DNA from 2 places in the Paenibacillus sp. JNU01 genome. Region 1 is predicted to be linked to the other one. Evidence: a T-box and tRNA genes for the amino acid it is inferred to sense, from the RefSeq annotation. Region 1 holds a T-box; the other holds one or more tRNA genes.

Region 1 (7,332 bases):
CTGCCACAGGTGAGCTTGATGTTGTCGCTGAAGGGTATGGACAACAGGCATCTCTCTAAATGGTTTGAAGTGCGGACCTTATGGTTCGCACTTTTTTTGTCTAAATTAAGGCGGTTGCTCTATCAGGTTGTCAAACCATACAGTTTCAGTGTACACTTTTATGAAAGCGGTCAAAGAAAGCAAAATCAATTGTTTTCTCTGACCCAGCCCTAATATTAAGGAGACATGTGCATGAACATACTTTCCTACGGATTACTCGGGCTGCTTACCCGCGAGGAGTCATCGGGCTATGATCTAATGCTGAAAATCCAGCCGCATTGGCAGGCAAAACACAGCCAGATCTACCCACTCCTGTCCAAGATGGAAAACGATGAGTTATTGGCCTCCCGCTGGGTACAACAGTCTGACAAACCGGATAAGAAAATGTACGCGGTTACGGAAAAAGGCATTGAAAAGCTATTGGAATGGATGATCACTCCGGTTACCGCACCGGTTACACGCGATGAATTTAATTTGCGTATTTTGTGTGTTGGCATAGCGGAAGACGGAAGCATGAGACGCATTCTGAATGAGCGTAAAAGCTGGTTTATGGAACGTATACGGTACTTCGAGGATCTGAAGTCACGTATACCTCTGGATAATCTTCGTGTAGGCAATCGAGATTTTGGAAGCTACATCCTGGTACAAAAAGGGTTAATGCATGCGCAAACAGGTCTGGAATGGTGTCATTGGGTTACCCAATTGCTTGATGGTCAAGCTGCAATTCAAGACCCCAGTCCAAGCGTTTCTGAAATTTAATAAAATTTGAAACGTTCCTGTAGGTTAACCGTATTACTTGAGTAAGGTCCAATTATGGGCGAATCAAACAAATTAATCGGGGGGTTACGATCTTTACAATGAAGAAAAAATTCGGAGTTAAACATCTAATGATGGTATTTATGGCCTTTACATTATTATTCGCAACAGTGGGAGTAACAAATCCGGATTCTGCGGATGCAAGACGTGGTGGCGGATTCAAATCCGGTACAAAAAGTTATACCAACACACCTAAGAAATCCGACTCCAACAGCAACGTGAATCAATCCAATTCCGGTAATAACTCCGGTACTGGTGCAGCTGCAACTCGTGGTGGTGGATTCTTCGGCGGTGGCGGCGGATTCATGAAAGGCATGATGCTAGGTGGTCTTGCGGGTATGATGTTCGGCGGATTGTTCGGTGGCATGGGCGCTCTGGGTAACATCCTTGGATTGCTCGTGAACGTTGCAGCAATCATGTTGATTGTTATGCTGGCTATGGCACTCTTCAGAGCCATTACAAATCGTCGTAAACCTGCAGCGGATGGCCGTTATGACCGCCGCAATGATCGTGATGATGACCGTAACAGAAACGGACGGTACTAATCTCTATGGTTCTGAGCATGGATGAAATTGTGAATGCAATCTGTATTCATATGGCAGAACGTAAGGGTGTACGTCCAACCGATGTGAATGTAGAACTGAGCTGGGAAGAAGATACAGGTTATTCCGCTGAAGTTTGGATTCAAGGCCGTAGTCAATATCTGGTAGAGTCCAATATGATTGAAGCGATTCTTCGTTACCTGCACAGCGAATACAACATTCGGGCGTACCGTGAGAACGTACGACTTGATCTGGATGAAGAGATCACAGCGATTGTTAATCAATAAAATAGGTCAAGCAATGACCCGTGATACAAAAGACCGTCTCCGCTCTGTCGCCTGACAGAGATGGAAGACGGTCTTTTTGTTCCTGTAGTTGTACTAGGATTGAAGTTTAACCAGACTGTAGTTCTTTTTACCTTTACGGATAATGATGAATTTACCGCCAATGGCATGCTCTGCAGACACCGTGAATTCAAGCTCCGTGATTTTCTCACCATTCATGGAAATCGCACCTTTGGTGACATCCTCACGCGCCTGGCGCTTGGATGGCTCTAGACCCAGATCCACGAGCCAGTCCACAATATTTTTGGCTTCGCCATCCGTTTCAAAGGTAGGCATTTCCTTGAAGCCCTGCTCGATTTCGTCTGCCGTCAGGGAACGGATATCACCACTGAACAGCGCCGCTGTAATACGTTTAGCCTGTTCAAGCATTTCTTCGCCGTGAACGAATTTTGTCATTTCTTCCGCAAGTGCTTTCTGTGCTTCGCGTCTGTGCGGCTCTGTCTCTACCTTTTCAGCCAAAGCTTCAATTTCTTCTTTGCTCAGGAAGGTAAAGTATTTCAAGTATTTGATCACATCACGGTCATCTGTATTCGCCCAGAACTGGTAGAATTCAAACGGTGTCGTTTTGTTCGGATCAAGCCAGATTGCGCCGCCAGCTGTTTTACCAAACTTGGTTCCATCGGATTTGAGCATAAGTGGAATGGTCAGACCGTACGCCTTCGCTTCAGATCCTTCCTTTTTACGAATCAGATCAAGACCACTCGTGATATTCCCCCATTGGTCTGAACCGCCGATTTGCAGCTGTACATCTTCGTTCTGGAACAGGTGCAGGTAGTCGAGTGACTGAAGGATCTGGTAGGAAAACTCAGTGAACGAGATGCCGCCTTCCAGTCTGCTCGCCACTACATCCTTAGCCAACATTGTGTTAAGGTTAAAGTTTTTGCCGTAGTCACGCAAGAATTCAATGACATTGATTTTGTGCGTCCAATCGTAGTTGTTCACCATGCGAACCTGATTATCCCCATCTGTTACAAACAACTTCTTCATCTGCGCTGTCAGTGCATCCACATTCTCCTGCACTTGCTCCATCGTTTGCAATGACCGCTCTGCCTGACGACCACTCGGATCACCAATCGTACCTGTTGCTCCACCAATCAAAATGACTGGACGATGTCCTGCCAGTTGAAAACGTTTCAGCATCATGAAGGGAATTAGATGTCCAATATGCATGCTATCTCCCGTTGGATCAACACCGCAGTACAAAGAAACGGACTTCGTTTCAGTCAATTCACGTAATCCCTCAGCATCCGTCTGCTGATTAATGGCGTCACGCCACTGTAGTTCATCAATAATATTCATTCGTATAACCCCTTTTCTATCCTCAAAATTCAGTCATGATCTACGTTAATTTACGAAATAACACGCTGGAACGGCTTTTTTGGACACAAAAAAATCGCCTCCTTGTCTTCATTAGACACAGGGACGATTATCATAACCGTGGTACCACCCAAATTGCATGGATAACACATAACCTTAACACGCTATCCATACCACTTTTGGCAATATATCGTTTGCCCATCCGCTTGGCATTACCCAAGTACTCCAGAGTGTAATTCGCAGCCCTTGTATGTATCAGGTTCCATCAACCCCTGACTTTCTGTAACAGGGACAAAGCCGCTACTGCGCTCTATCAACGTGATTCATGTATTCAATTTATAGCAAGTATAGCCGAACGTTTCGGTCATTGCAAGACCAAGTATGCAAACCTTAAACAGAACAACGGATGCTTAGTTAAAACCAGATGATATAATCATCATGTTCAATTTTCCTTGATAATAACCATAGGCTTTCTCCGCGATCTGATCCTCATTGTTCCAAAATTGCTGATCCAGCGCATCTAACTGGTGCTCTTGTTCCTTTGTCAGTAGTTTAGGAATGTCCCATAGTCCAGTAAGCCTTTCATCCTCTTTCAGATGCTCAATGCAGCCGTATGCCGAGGTTATAATCTCCACTACTTGAGTCGCACCAATGTTATGTAATGCCCGTAACGCGTAACGGTATACTTCTTCCCCCCAGTTGCAGAAAAACTGTATAAAACCGCCATTAAAGACATCCGCCTCTAACAGCCATAAAGCAGCAATGTCCTGCTCGTTCGAATTCAACGAAGCCCATGCCTGTTCAGATTCATTCTTTTTTTCGACAAATAATACAGCATACTCATACCAAATATCATGGATATCTTGCTCGCTCACGTAACACACCTCACTTTTCTTTATTCCAAACGCTCTAATTCCTGACGTTTACCCGTCTGATACCAATGTAAATACGGATCACCGATCTGCTGGAAAGCTTCCTGAACACCCCTGTTCAGTTCCTTCATCACTTCATCTGTATAGTTCAAATGCGTCCGTTTATTATCGACACCATGTCTTTCCAACAACCCTACATGCGTCGCGGTGAAAATAATATCCTCCAGCAGCCAATAGATGACTTCCTCCGGCTGTTTTACTCGTTTCTCTAACGAGACGAGACCACGTTCGTATATTCGAACGATATACGTATCTTTTCCACACTCCACATAGGGTACACCGTCCCATTTAAAGGTCTCATACAGGCGGTTAACATAGTTCTGCATCTGTTCCCTGCGGAAAGAAGTTCGCTCTAAAAGCTGTATAAGGATGTCTGCCAATTGTTGTTTGTTTAACATGTTGGACATGAATGCACCTGCCTATTTTAATAAAAAAAATGAAAAAGCTGCCAAAGGCAGCCTCTTCTTCCTTACTGTTCAATCAGGTCCCACAAAAAGTCTGGTACGAAGTATCGCATTGTGCAGGTAGTTCAGCATACTCAGCCTGTTCAGGTGAATGTGCGAACGGATCTGAAAGGACAGCCAAAAGCTTCTCCATCACGCTAAGATCCCCATGATTCTCCGCTCGCTCAAGGGCTTCCTCGACCCGATGATTACGGGGAATGACCGCTGGATTGCTCGTTCTCATCAACTGCGTAGAGACTTCCTTCCCACCTTGCTGTCTGTCCAATCTGGCTTGCCAACGCTCATGCCATTCAGCAAATTCTGACGTGCCAAACCAGGCTGTTCCTTCCAAAGTATCAAAAGTCAAAGCCAGGAACGTATTCGTGTAATCTGCACTATGCTTCTCCATGAGTTCAAGAAGATCCTTGACCAAGGCTTCATCTTCGGCCTCTTCATCCAACAAGCCCAGTTTGGCACGCATCTCCTGGAGCCAATGATGATGGTACAATTCAGAGAATTGTGCGATGGCATCTTGCGCGAGTTGCACCGCCTGCTCTTCATCTTCGTGCAACAACGGCAGAAGCGTCTCGGCAAATCGAGCCAAATTCCACCCTGCAATATACGGTTGATTGCCATAAGCATAGCGACCTTGTCTGTCAATGGAGCTAAATACGGTTGAAGGATTGTAGGCATCCATAAAGGCACATGGACCATAATCAATGGTCTCACCACTAATAGCCATGTTATCCGTATTCATCACGCCATGAATAAAACCAACTCGCTGCCACTGGGCAATGAGAGCCGCCTGCCTCTTAATCACTTCCTGAAGGAGCAGAAGATAACGATTTTCGGCTTGAGCAACCTCAGGAAAATGTCGATGCAACGTGTAATCAGCCAATGCCCGAAGATCTTCAATAGAACCCCATCTGGCTGCGTACTGGAAGGTTGCTACTCGGATGTGACTGGAAGCCACACGAGTCAAAATAGCCCCAGGCCGCTCTGTTTCGCGAATAATGTTTTCTCCTGTTGCCACCACGGCCAAACTGCGAGTCGTTGGAATACCCAGTGCATGCATCGCTTCGCTAATGATATATTCACGCAACATGGGTCCAACAGCAGCTCGTCCATCCCCTCCACGGGAGTAGGGGGTTCTTCCTGAACCTTTCAACTGGATATCCACTCGCTCGCCCTGTGGCGTAATCTGTTCTCCCAGCAGCAAAGCCCTTCCATCACCAAGCATGTTAAAATTGCCGAATTGATGTCCTGCGTACGCCTGCGCTAAAGGTTCAGCTCCTTCCGGAACCAGGTTACCTGCAAAAATTTGCGCTCCTTCATCACTGTCTAGTGACTCCACATCCAGTCCCAAATTGGAGGCAAGCAGTCTATTGAATATGATTAGCTTTGGTGATTCAACAGGCACTGCGCTCTGACTTGTAAAAAAAGGTTGTGGTAACTGCGCATAACTGTTGTCCAAATTCCATCCTTTGTTCAACGTTTCTTCTTGCATGGTGATCACAACTCCTTTTCTGTACCAAGGGATCATCCCAGGTTATATTCTTGCCTTGTGAACCAATGCTCATTTATGTAGTCGCATGGAAATTCAAGAGGATGTTGACTTAAACGAACATATAAAATGTTCTTGATGAAACTTTAGCATATTTGCATTCTTTTTGCATTCTTCATGAATAGTCACTTTGATAAGGGAAATAACCCATTGTTGGTTTCGCGCAAAAAAATCCAAGAAGATTCTCTGCTAAGTGGAGTCATTCCCTTTCATTCCACTTCCCGGAAAAACCGTCTTGGATCTATTCCGTCTACGCGATGACATGTATGTTATTACAAGAATTACGTATGTGCTTCCTGAACCTGTACGGGTTGTACAGGCAAGCTTTCTTTTTTGAAACCGAGGTTAAAGAAGATATTGAGTAGGATCGCTGACAGGCTTCCTGTGATAATACCATCGCTAACAATGATGCGAATACTTTGAGGAAGCTCGGCGAAAAGATCAGGTACAGCAGTAACACCAAGCCCAAGTGAGACGGAGCAAGCCACGATCAATAGATTGGATTGTTTGCTGAAGTCGACGTTTTGCAGCATTTTGATCCCGGATGAGACGACCATTCCGAACAGAACCACCGTCGCTCCTCCGAGGACAGCACTTGGTATAATGGTTGCAAAAGCAGCTACCTTCGGAATCAGTCCCAGAAAGACCAGAATACCTCCGGCTGCAATCACGACATTGGTCGTTTTCACCTTCGAGAGCTGAACCAAACCAACATTCTGTGCAAAGGTATTGTATGGAAAAGCATTAAATATGCCGCCCAGGACAAACGCGAAACCTTCTGCGCGATATCCCCGTGCCAGATCTTGCTCGTTAATAGGTTGATCACAGATTTTGCTCAAAGCCATAAAAACACCTGTTGATTCAATGATGACAACCGTACCTACAATGATCATTGTAATAATGGGACCAATTTCGAAAGTAGGCCATCCGAAGTAAAAGGGTTGAGGTAAATGGAACCAGGAGGCTTCCTGTACAGCGGCAAAATTCACTTTTCCCATGAAGGCTGCGATGAGGGTCCCCGCGATAATACCAAGGAGAACAGCCAGGGATTTAACAAAGCCGCGAGCATATCGATTCAGAATCAGAATGAAAAGTAAAACACCAAATGAAAGAGCCAAATTGTCCAAACTTCCAAAATTCTCGCTGTTTGCTCCACCCGCCATGTTTTTAATACCGGTTGGGATTAACGCAAGACCGATGATGGTTACCACTGTACCGATCACCACTGGTGGAAACAATTTGACGATTTTACTGAAGAACACGGCGAAGATGACGATAAATAAACCCGCTGCAATGATCGACCCATATATGGCAGGAATGCCGTATTGCGATCCA
Region 2 (7,332 bases), 1.6 Mb from region 1:
TGTCTGCCATTGGATTACAGGATCGAGATACCGAAGCCAACATAGCCAAACTATCACCCATTCCATTTTCAACAGGCTTTGAAAAACGAGAAGTTAAGATCGCGGGTACACCTTATTCCCTGACGTATAGCCCTACTACCTTAAAAGGATGGACTTATGTTCTAATCTCGCCTACGAACGTTCTGACACAAGAATATATCGATATTGGATTACACACTTTGTATATCAGTCTCTTCCTGCTTTTACTTTCATTATTGCTTGCCTGGCTCGGTTCCAAACGAATGCTTGTCCCGATTCGGAAGCTCTTAACCCAACTTGGTGACAACAGGCTGTCCAAAGACGGAGGCACCTTCACTCAGCAACCAACTGAGCTGTCTGATGAGTTCGAACAGATTAGAGCAGGTGTGTCACAATTATCTGCATCTCGCTCCCAACTGGAGAACACACTCAATAGGCATCTTTTACAGATTCGCACTCATCTTATGATGAATCTGTTCCAGGGTAAAATCTCTGTTCATACTCTTCATGACACCCTGCATGAATATGGCTTCACGCGTCAGCTTCGGGAATGGCAACAAATTGCTGTTATCACACTACAGGCCGATCTCGTTAATCATACAAAATATAGTGCGAATGATCGTGACCTCCTGTTATTCGCTACTCAAAATATATTAGAGGAAACGGTGGTGCATGACCAACAATTGCTTCCCATTGTTATGGAACAAACGGTAGTCACGGTGATTGGCACCGTTGAAGAGGATCAGTTTGTTTTTTCACAGCAGCTATATGTATTAACAGACCAGTTACAACAACAAATTAATAAAATTCTAGCTCTCCAAGTTAGCATAGGCTTCAGCCAGCCGCATAACTCCTTATACCACATTCCTCAGGCTTATTTAGAGGCAATGGAGGCACTGAAGCATCGGATGAAGCTGGGCCCAGGTATTATCTTTCAGTATGAGAACATTGATCATTATGCTTCCACTTGGTCCATGACCTACCCAGAATCATTGGAATATTTGTTGATCCAAGCTATTCAAAGTGCGGATGAAGTCCAGGCACCTACTCTTCTGCAACAAATTCTTGAAGTGATCTTTGGTATGGAGTGTTCCCCAGAAGAATATCAGGTGGCTCTTACGAGGCTGCTCACGCATATTTTGCAGATGACTCAGGATTCCGGCATACGTCTCGGGCAGATCTCACAAGGCCGTGGATCGATGTTTCATGGACTTCATCGTTTGCAGTACGCCGCTGAAGTTGAGGAATGGTTTAACCATCAAGTCATCTTGCCCGTAATTCAGGTTTTTAAAGCGAGACAGGTTGCCCAATATCAGCATATATCAGAGAAAATGATTGCCATGATTCATCAAGATTATGATAAGGATCTGACGCTTGAGCAGTGTGCCTTGAAGCTTCACTACAATGCCAACTACTTAAGTAGTGTTTTTCGTAAAGAGACAGGCTGTTCATTTAGTGAATATTTAACCAAGTACCGATTTAACATCGCTAAAAAATGGCTGGACGAAAGTGATCTAACCGTTAAAGATATCGCAGCGCGACTTAGGTACAACAATCCGCAAAATTTCATTCGGTCATTTCGTAAATATGAAGGAATTACCCCCGGTCAGTATCGTGAGCGTAAGCAGAATGCAGAACTATGCAGCAGGAAGTAAACTACGTGTTTCGTTTCGTGTCTCGTGTCGAGTTTCAGGCTTAGTTTTTACCGTGGTCTCGATATTGGATTTAAGTATTCCTTTAGCCCATATGTAGTTCATTGATTAAGCTCTATAGGCTCAAGGAATCGAGGACTTGGATCAATGCACTTTAAGTTTTAATGAAATTAAAAAAAAGAGGGAGCAACGATCCTGCTCTCTCTTGTAATAACTTACCTTCAAACTTCATCTGTTTCACATATACATCTTCTTGTGTGCCAGCGTGAGGCTTCCTAGCGTCATCTCAGACGTTAGACCACGTTGTTTCTCCCGATTGCTGATTCTCCTTGTACACATAACAAGCCTATACGATTTATCGCTTATCCTTAATATGAACTGTTTTCATGTTTGGCTGCTCAAGTTGGATCAGAATCTTCCCGAACCTTGCTCCACGTGAGAAGGTCACCGTACGATCCTTGTATGTATCTTGGATGTATTTCTCAGCCAGACTAAGAGAATCTTCATCCGATGGTAACTCATACGTATTAAGCAATTCTGGCAGCTTGTCGATAATCTCTTCCACTGGTACTTCAAATAAGTTAACTTCTCTCGTAATGATCATAGTGTATGAATAACCCTTTAAATACAGTAACTGTTGAATATATCCCATATCACCAGCCTTGTATGTAGAAGTTACCCCCAGTACATCCTTAAGTTCATCCATTAATGTGTGTTCCTTCTGTCCAGCCATAGTGCTTATATACACATACTTCCGGGCACAGTTGATCGCCTGCTCGATCGTTTTCCAATCTGACATTGCCGGACACATGGATGCAAATGCAAAGTCATATTTCTTCTCCCAGCCTTTATCCTGAATGGAGATTTCCTCATACCGTTCTTTAACGATTTCGATATTAGATTCAAGAGCTGTAGGTATCGTCTCTTTCATCAGGGAGACAAGCAACTCAGATGGTTCAACTGCAGTCACAATTGCTCCCTTCTCTGCAAAAGGAATGGTGAATATGCCCGAAGCAGCTCCAATGTCCAAAATGGATAACCCCTCGAACTCCACACCTTGATTCTCAATCCAATTCATAATACGCTCAGAACGTTGCTTCCCTTCTTCAGAGAACGACTGTACATGATAATCCCTAGCCCATCGTTCAAATGCTTCTTCTGTATTAAATGGGGCGCTTTTCTTTTTATATTTTGGACTTCTCGGACGATTTTTCCATGCCTCTTCCCATACAGAAAGATTAAATAACAGATCGGTATCCGATACATTTTTTTCATTATTCACTTTGCTTCACTCCCTCTAAATTAAAGACTTTACTTATCTACAATATACTGAATATAATCATACGTCAATGTTTATTAAAGTCCAATATTCTTTACTGTACAAAAATCTGCATAAAATAAAATAGCCCTACACATTGCATAAGCAACATGTAGGGCTATTCAATATACCGGCGAGAGGACTCGAACCTCCACGGTTTCCCACTCGATTTTGAGTCGAGCGCGTCTGCCATTCCGCCACGCCGGCATATACTGGAGGCGCCACCCAGATTCGAACTGGGGATAAAGCTTTTGCAGAGCTGTGCCTTACCACTTGGCTATGGCGCCATATTTTGGAGCGGACGACGGGAATCGAACCCGCGACCCTCGCCTTGGCAAGGCGATGCTCTACCGCTGAGCCACGTCCGCATAATGGCTGGGGATATAGGATTTGAACCTATGCATGACGGAGTCAAAGTCCGTTGCCTTACCGCTTGGCTAATCCCCAATAAAAAATGAAAAAACAAAGGGGCGATCGAGGGGAATTGAACCCCCGAATGCCGGATCCACAAACCGGTGCGTTAACCACTTCGCCACGATCGCCACAAAAGGTTAAATTTCTTAAAAGTTAATTGGCAGGGGCAGCAGGAATTGAACCCACACCAACGGTTTTGGAGACCGTTGTTCTACCTTTAAACTATGCCCCTAAAAACTGGTGGAGGATGATGGATTCGAACCACCGAACCCGTACGGGAGCAGATTTACAGTCTGATGCGTTTGGCCACTTCGCTAATCCTCCAGGATTACATGGTGCCGGCGAGAGGACTTGAACCCCCAACCTACTGATTACAAGTCAGTTGCTCTACCAGTTGAGCTACACCGGCATATTAAATTGTTTTGAAAATGGTGGCTCGGGACGGAATCGAACCGCCGACACGAGGATTTTCAGTCCTCTGCTCTACCGACTGAGCTACCGAGCCATAATAAAGTCTAATCTTAATTCCTTACACTTTATATAGGGCATCAGTGCCATACAGCAGATGTAGTGAACAGTTTGCCTCATGTAAAGATTAAATGGCGGAACCGACGGGATTCGAACCCGCGATCTCCTGCGTGACAGGCAGGCATGTTAGGCCAACTACACCACGGTTCCATAGTACTTTCACAAGGAAAGTTAATTGCGGGGGCAGGATTTGAACCTGCGGCCTTCGGGTTATGAGCCCGACGAGCTACCGGGCTGCTCCACCCCGCGTCGTTATAAAAAGTATATGGTGGAGGCTGAGGGGATCGAACCCCCGACCCTCTGCTTGTAAGGCAGATGCTCTCCCAGCTGAGCTAAGCCTCCGAACAACACATTTATGATCATATCATAATCTTGTTGTAAAAATCAACTTCTTTTTTTGAAGTTAATATGACCCGTAGGGGATTCGAACCCCTGTTACCTCCGTGAAAGGGAGGTGTCTTAACCCCTTGACCAACGGGCCTTGTTATTATGGCGGAGAGAGAGGGATTCGAACCCTCGAGACGCTTGTGACGCCTACACGATTTCCAATCGTGCTCCTTCGGCCAGCTCGGACACCTCTCCATATGGCTCCCCGAACAGGGCTCGAACCTGTGACAACTCGATTAACAGTCGAGTGCTCTACCAACTGAGCTATCAGGGAATATGCTTCAGAGATCGTTCTCTGAAAACTAGATTCGAAACGAAAGTGTGCGAATTACAACTTGCTATTGGATAAGCCCTCGACCGATTAGTACTGGTCAGCTCCATGCATTGCTGCACTTCCACCCCCAGCCTATCTACCTCGTCGTCTTCAAGGGGTCTTACATACTGGGAAATCTCATCTTGAGGGGGGCTTCACGCTTAGATGCTTTCAGCGTTTATCCCGTCCGTACATAGCTACCCAGCGGTGCTCCTGGCGGAACAACTGGTACACCAGCGGTACGTCCATCCCGGTCCTCTCGTACTAAGGACAGCTCCTCTCAAATTTCCTACGCCCACGACAGATAGGGACCGAACTGTCTCACGACGTTCTGAACCCAGCTCGCGTACCGCTTTAATGGGCGAACAGCCCAACCCTTGGGACCTACTTCAGCCCCAGGATGCGATGAGCCGACATCGAGGTGCCAAACCTCCCCGTCGATGTGGACTCTTGGGGGAGATAAGCCTGTTATCCCCAGGGTAGCTTTTATCCGTTGAGCGATGGCCCTTCCATGCGGTACCACCGGATCACTAAGCCCGACTTTCGTCCCTGCTCGACTTGTAGGTCTCGCAGTCAAGCTCCCTTATGCCTTTGCACTCTTCGAATGATTTCCAACCATTCTGAGGGAACCTTTGGGCGCCTCCGTTACTCTTTAGGAGGCGACCGCCCCAGTCAAACTGCCCACCTGACACTGTCCCCGCACCGGATTACGGTACCAGGTTAGAACCTAGATACGATCAGGGTGGTATCCCAACGTTGCCTCCACGCAAGCTGGCGCTCACACTTCAAAGGCTCCCACCTATCCTGTACAGATCGTACCCAAATTCAATATCAAGCTGCAGTAAAGCTCCATGGGGTCTTTCCGTCTTGTCGCGGGTAACCTGCATCTTCACAGGTATTAAAATTTCACCGGATCTCTCGTTGAGACAGCGCCCAAGTCGTTACGCCATTCGTGCGGGTCAGAATTTACCTGACAAGGAATTTCGCTACCTTAGGACCGTTATAGTTACGGCCGCCGTTTACTGGGGCTTCGGTTCACAGCTTCGGGATTGCTCCCTAACCACTCCCCTTAACCTTCCAGCACCGGGCAGGCGTCAGCCCGTATACTTCGCCTTACGGCTTCGCACAGACCTGTGTTTTTGCTAAACAGTCGCTTGGGCCTTTTCACTGCGGCCCCCTCGTGCTATTCACACTACCGGGGCACCCCTTCTCCCGAAGTTACGGGGTCATTTTGCCGAGTTCCTTAACGAGAGTTCTTCCGCGCGCCTTAGAATACTCTTCTCGCCTACCTGTGTCGGTTTGCGGTACGGGCACCTTCACCTGGCTAGAGGCTTTTCTTGGCAGTGTGAGATCATGACCTTCGCTACTACAATTTTCGCTCCCCATCACAGCTCAGCCTTATGATGTGCGGATTTGCCTACACATCAACCTCACTGCTTAGACGGACATCCATCAGTCCGCGTCACTACCCTACTGCGTCCCCCCATTGCTCATAACGGCTTACGGTGGTACAGGAATTTCGACCTGTTGTCCTTCGACTACGCCTTTCGGCCTCGCCTTAGGTCCCGACTTACCCTGAGCGGACGAGCCTTCCTCAGGAACCCTTAGGCTTTCGGCGGATCAGATTCTCACTGATCTTTTCGTTACTCATACCGGCATTCTCACTTGTATAATGTCCAGCGCTCCTTACGGTACACCTTCAACCCTTATACAACGCTCCCCTACCCCTGATGCAAAGCATCAAGCCATAGCTTCGGTGGTGTGTTTAGCCCCGTTACATTTTCGGCGCAGAGTCACTCGACCAGTGAGCTATTACGCACTCTTTCAATGGTGGCTGCTTCTAAGCCAACATCCTGGTTGTCTGTGCAACTCCACATCCTTTCCCACTTAACACACACTTGGGGACCTTAGCTGATGGTCTGGGCTGTTTCCCTTTTGACAATGGATCTTAGCACTCACTGTCTGACTCCCGGAAGTAAGTCTATGGCATTCGGAGTTTGACTGAGCTTGGTAACCCTTGCGGGCCCCGCACCCAATCAGTGCTCTACCTCCACGACTCTGTTTTCCGAGGCTAGCCCTAAAGCTATTTCGGGGAGAACCAGCTATCTCCGAGTTCGATTGGAATTTCTCCGCTACCCCCACCTCATCCCCGCACTTTTCAACGTGCGTGGGTTCGGGCCTCCAGTGCGTGTTACCGCACCTTCACCCTGGACAGGGGTAGATCACCCGGTTTCGGGTCTACGTCCACGTACTACATCGCCCTATTCAGACTCGCTTTCGCTGCGGCTCCGGCTCTTCACCTTAACCTTGCACGGGAACGTAACTCGCCGGTTCATTCTACAAAAGGCACGCCATCACCCCTAAAACGGGCTCTGACTTTTTGTAAGCACACGGTTTCAGGTTCTATTTCACTCCCCTTCCGGGGTGCTTTTCACCTTTCCCTCACGGTACTGCTTCACTATCGGTCGCTAGGAAGTATTTAGCCTTGGCAGATGGTCCTGCCGGATTCATACGGGGTTTCACGTGCCCCGCACTACTCGGGATCCGTCTCGGAGGGAACAGACTTTCAATTACAGGGCTTTTACCTTCTTTGGCGGGCCTTTCCAGACCTCTTCGCTTAACCGGTTCCTTTGTAACTCCATGTGAGACGTCCCACAACCCCAAAGAGCAAGCTCTTTGGTTTGGGCTTCTCCGCGTTCGCT

Evidence for each region. The T-box of region 1 lies ahead of tyrS (tyrosine--tRNA ligase). A T-box ahead of a tRNA ligase gene usually reads a tRNA of that ligase, here a tRNA-Tyr.
Region 2: it encodes a tRNA-Tyr, which carries the amino acid that the T-box ahead of tyrS (tyrosine--tRNA ligase) is inferred to sense. The anticodon was not compared.

Annotation. Positions count from the first base shown of each region.
Region 1 covers NZ_CP169723.1:1,225,934-1,233,265, forward strand. Annotated here, with positions in the region: gene NLBNIHML_RS05045 (beta-class carbonic anhydrase) at 1-59, shown strand, start outside; gene NLBNIHML_RS05050 (PadR family transcriptional regulator) at 232-798, shown strand; gene NLBNIHML_RS05055 (hypothetical protein) at 897-1,400, shown strand; gene NLBNIHML_RS05060 (YxcD family protein) at 1,406-1,684, shown strand; gene tyrS (tyrosine--tRNA ligase) at 1,778-3,040, opposite strand; T-box leader at 3,157-3,384, opposite strand; gene NLBNIHML_RS05070 (DMP19 family protein) at 3,469-3,933, opposite strand; gene NLBNIHML_RS05075 (Imm63 family immunity protein) at 3,954-4,397, opposite strand; gene NLBNIHML_RS05080 (protein adenylyltransferase SelO) at 4,471-5,940, opposite strand; gene NLBNIHML_RS05085 (nucleobase:cation symporter-2 family protein) at 6,279-7,332, opposite strand, start outside.
Region 2 covers NZ_CP169723.1:2,809,288-2,816,619, forward strand. Annotated here, with positions in the region: gene NLBNIHML_RS12235 (helix-turn-helix domain-containing protein) at 1-1,673, shown strand, start outside; gene NLBNIHML_RS12240 (class I SAM-dependent methyltransferase) at 2,026-2,952, opposite strand; tRNA gene NLBNIHML_RS12245 (tRNA-Leu) at 3,117-3,195, opposite strand; tRNA gene NLBNIHML_RS12250 (tRNA-Cys) at 3,202-3,275, opposite strand; tRNA gene NLBNIHML_RS12255 (tRNA-Gly) at 3,282-3,356, opposite strand; tRNA gene NLBNIHML_RS12260 (tRNA-Gln) at 3,361-3,435, opposite strand; tRNA gene NLBNIHML_RS12265 (tRNA-His) at 3,458-3,530, opposite strand; tRNA gene NLBNIHML_RS12270 (tRNA-Trp) at 3,561-3,634, opposite strand; tRNA gene NLBNIHML_RS12275 (tRNA-Tyr) at 3,641-3,726, opposite strand; tRNA gene NLBNIHML_RS12280 (tRNA-Thr) at 3,736-3,811, opposite strand; tRNA gene NLBNIHML_RS12285 (tRNA-Phe) at 3,832-3,907, opposite strand; tRNA gene NLBNIHML_RS12290 (tRNA-Asp) at 4,003-4,080, opposite strand; tRNA gene NLBNIHML_RS12295 (tRNA-Met) at 4,106-4,179, opposite strand; tRNA gene NLBNIHML_RS12300 (tRNA-Val) at 4,197-4,272, opposite strand; tRNA gene NLBNIHML_RS12305 (tRNA-Glu) at 4,340-4,411, opposite strand; tRNA gene NLBNIHML_RS12310 (tRNA-Ser) at 4,421-4,512, opposite strand; tRNA gene NLBNIHML_RS12315 (tRNA-Asn) at 4,516-4,591, opposite strand; rRNA gene NLBNIHML_RS12320 (23S ribosomal RNA) at 4,659-7,332, opposite strand, start outside.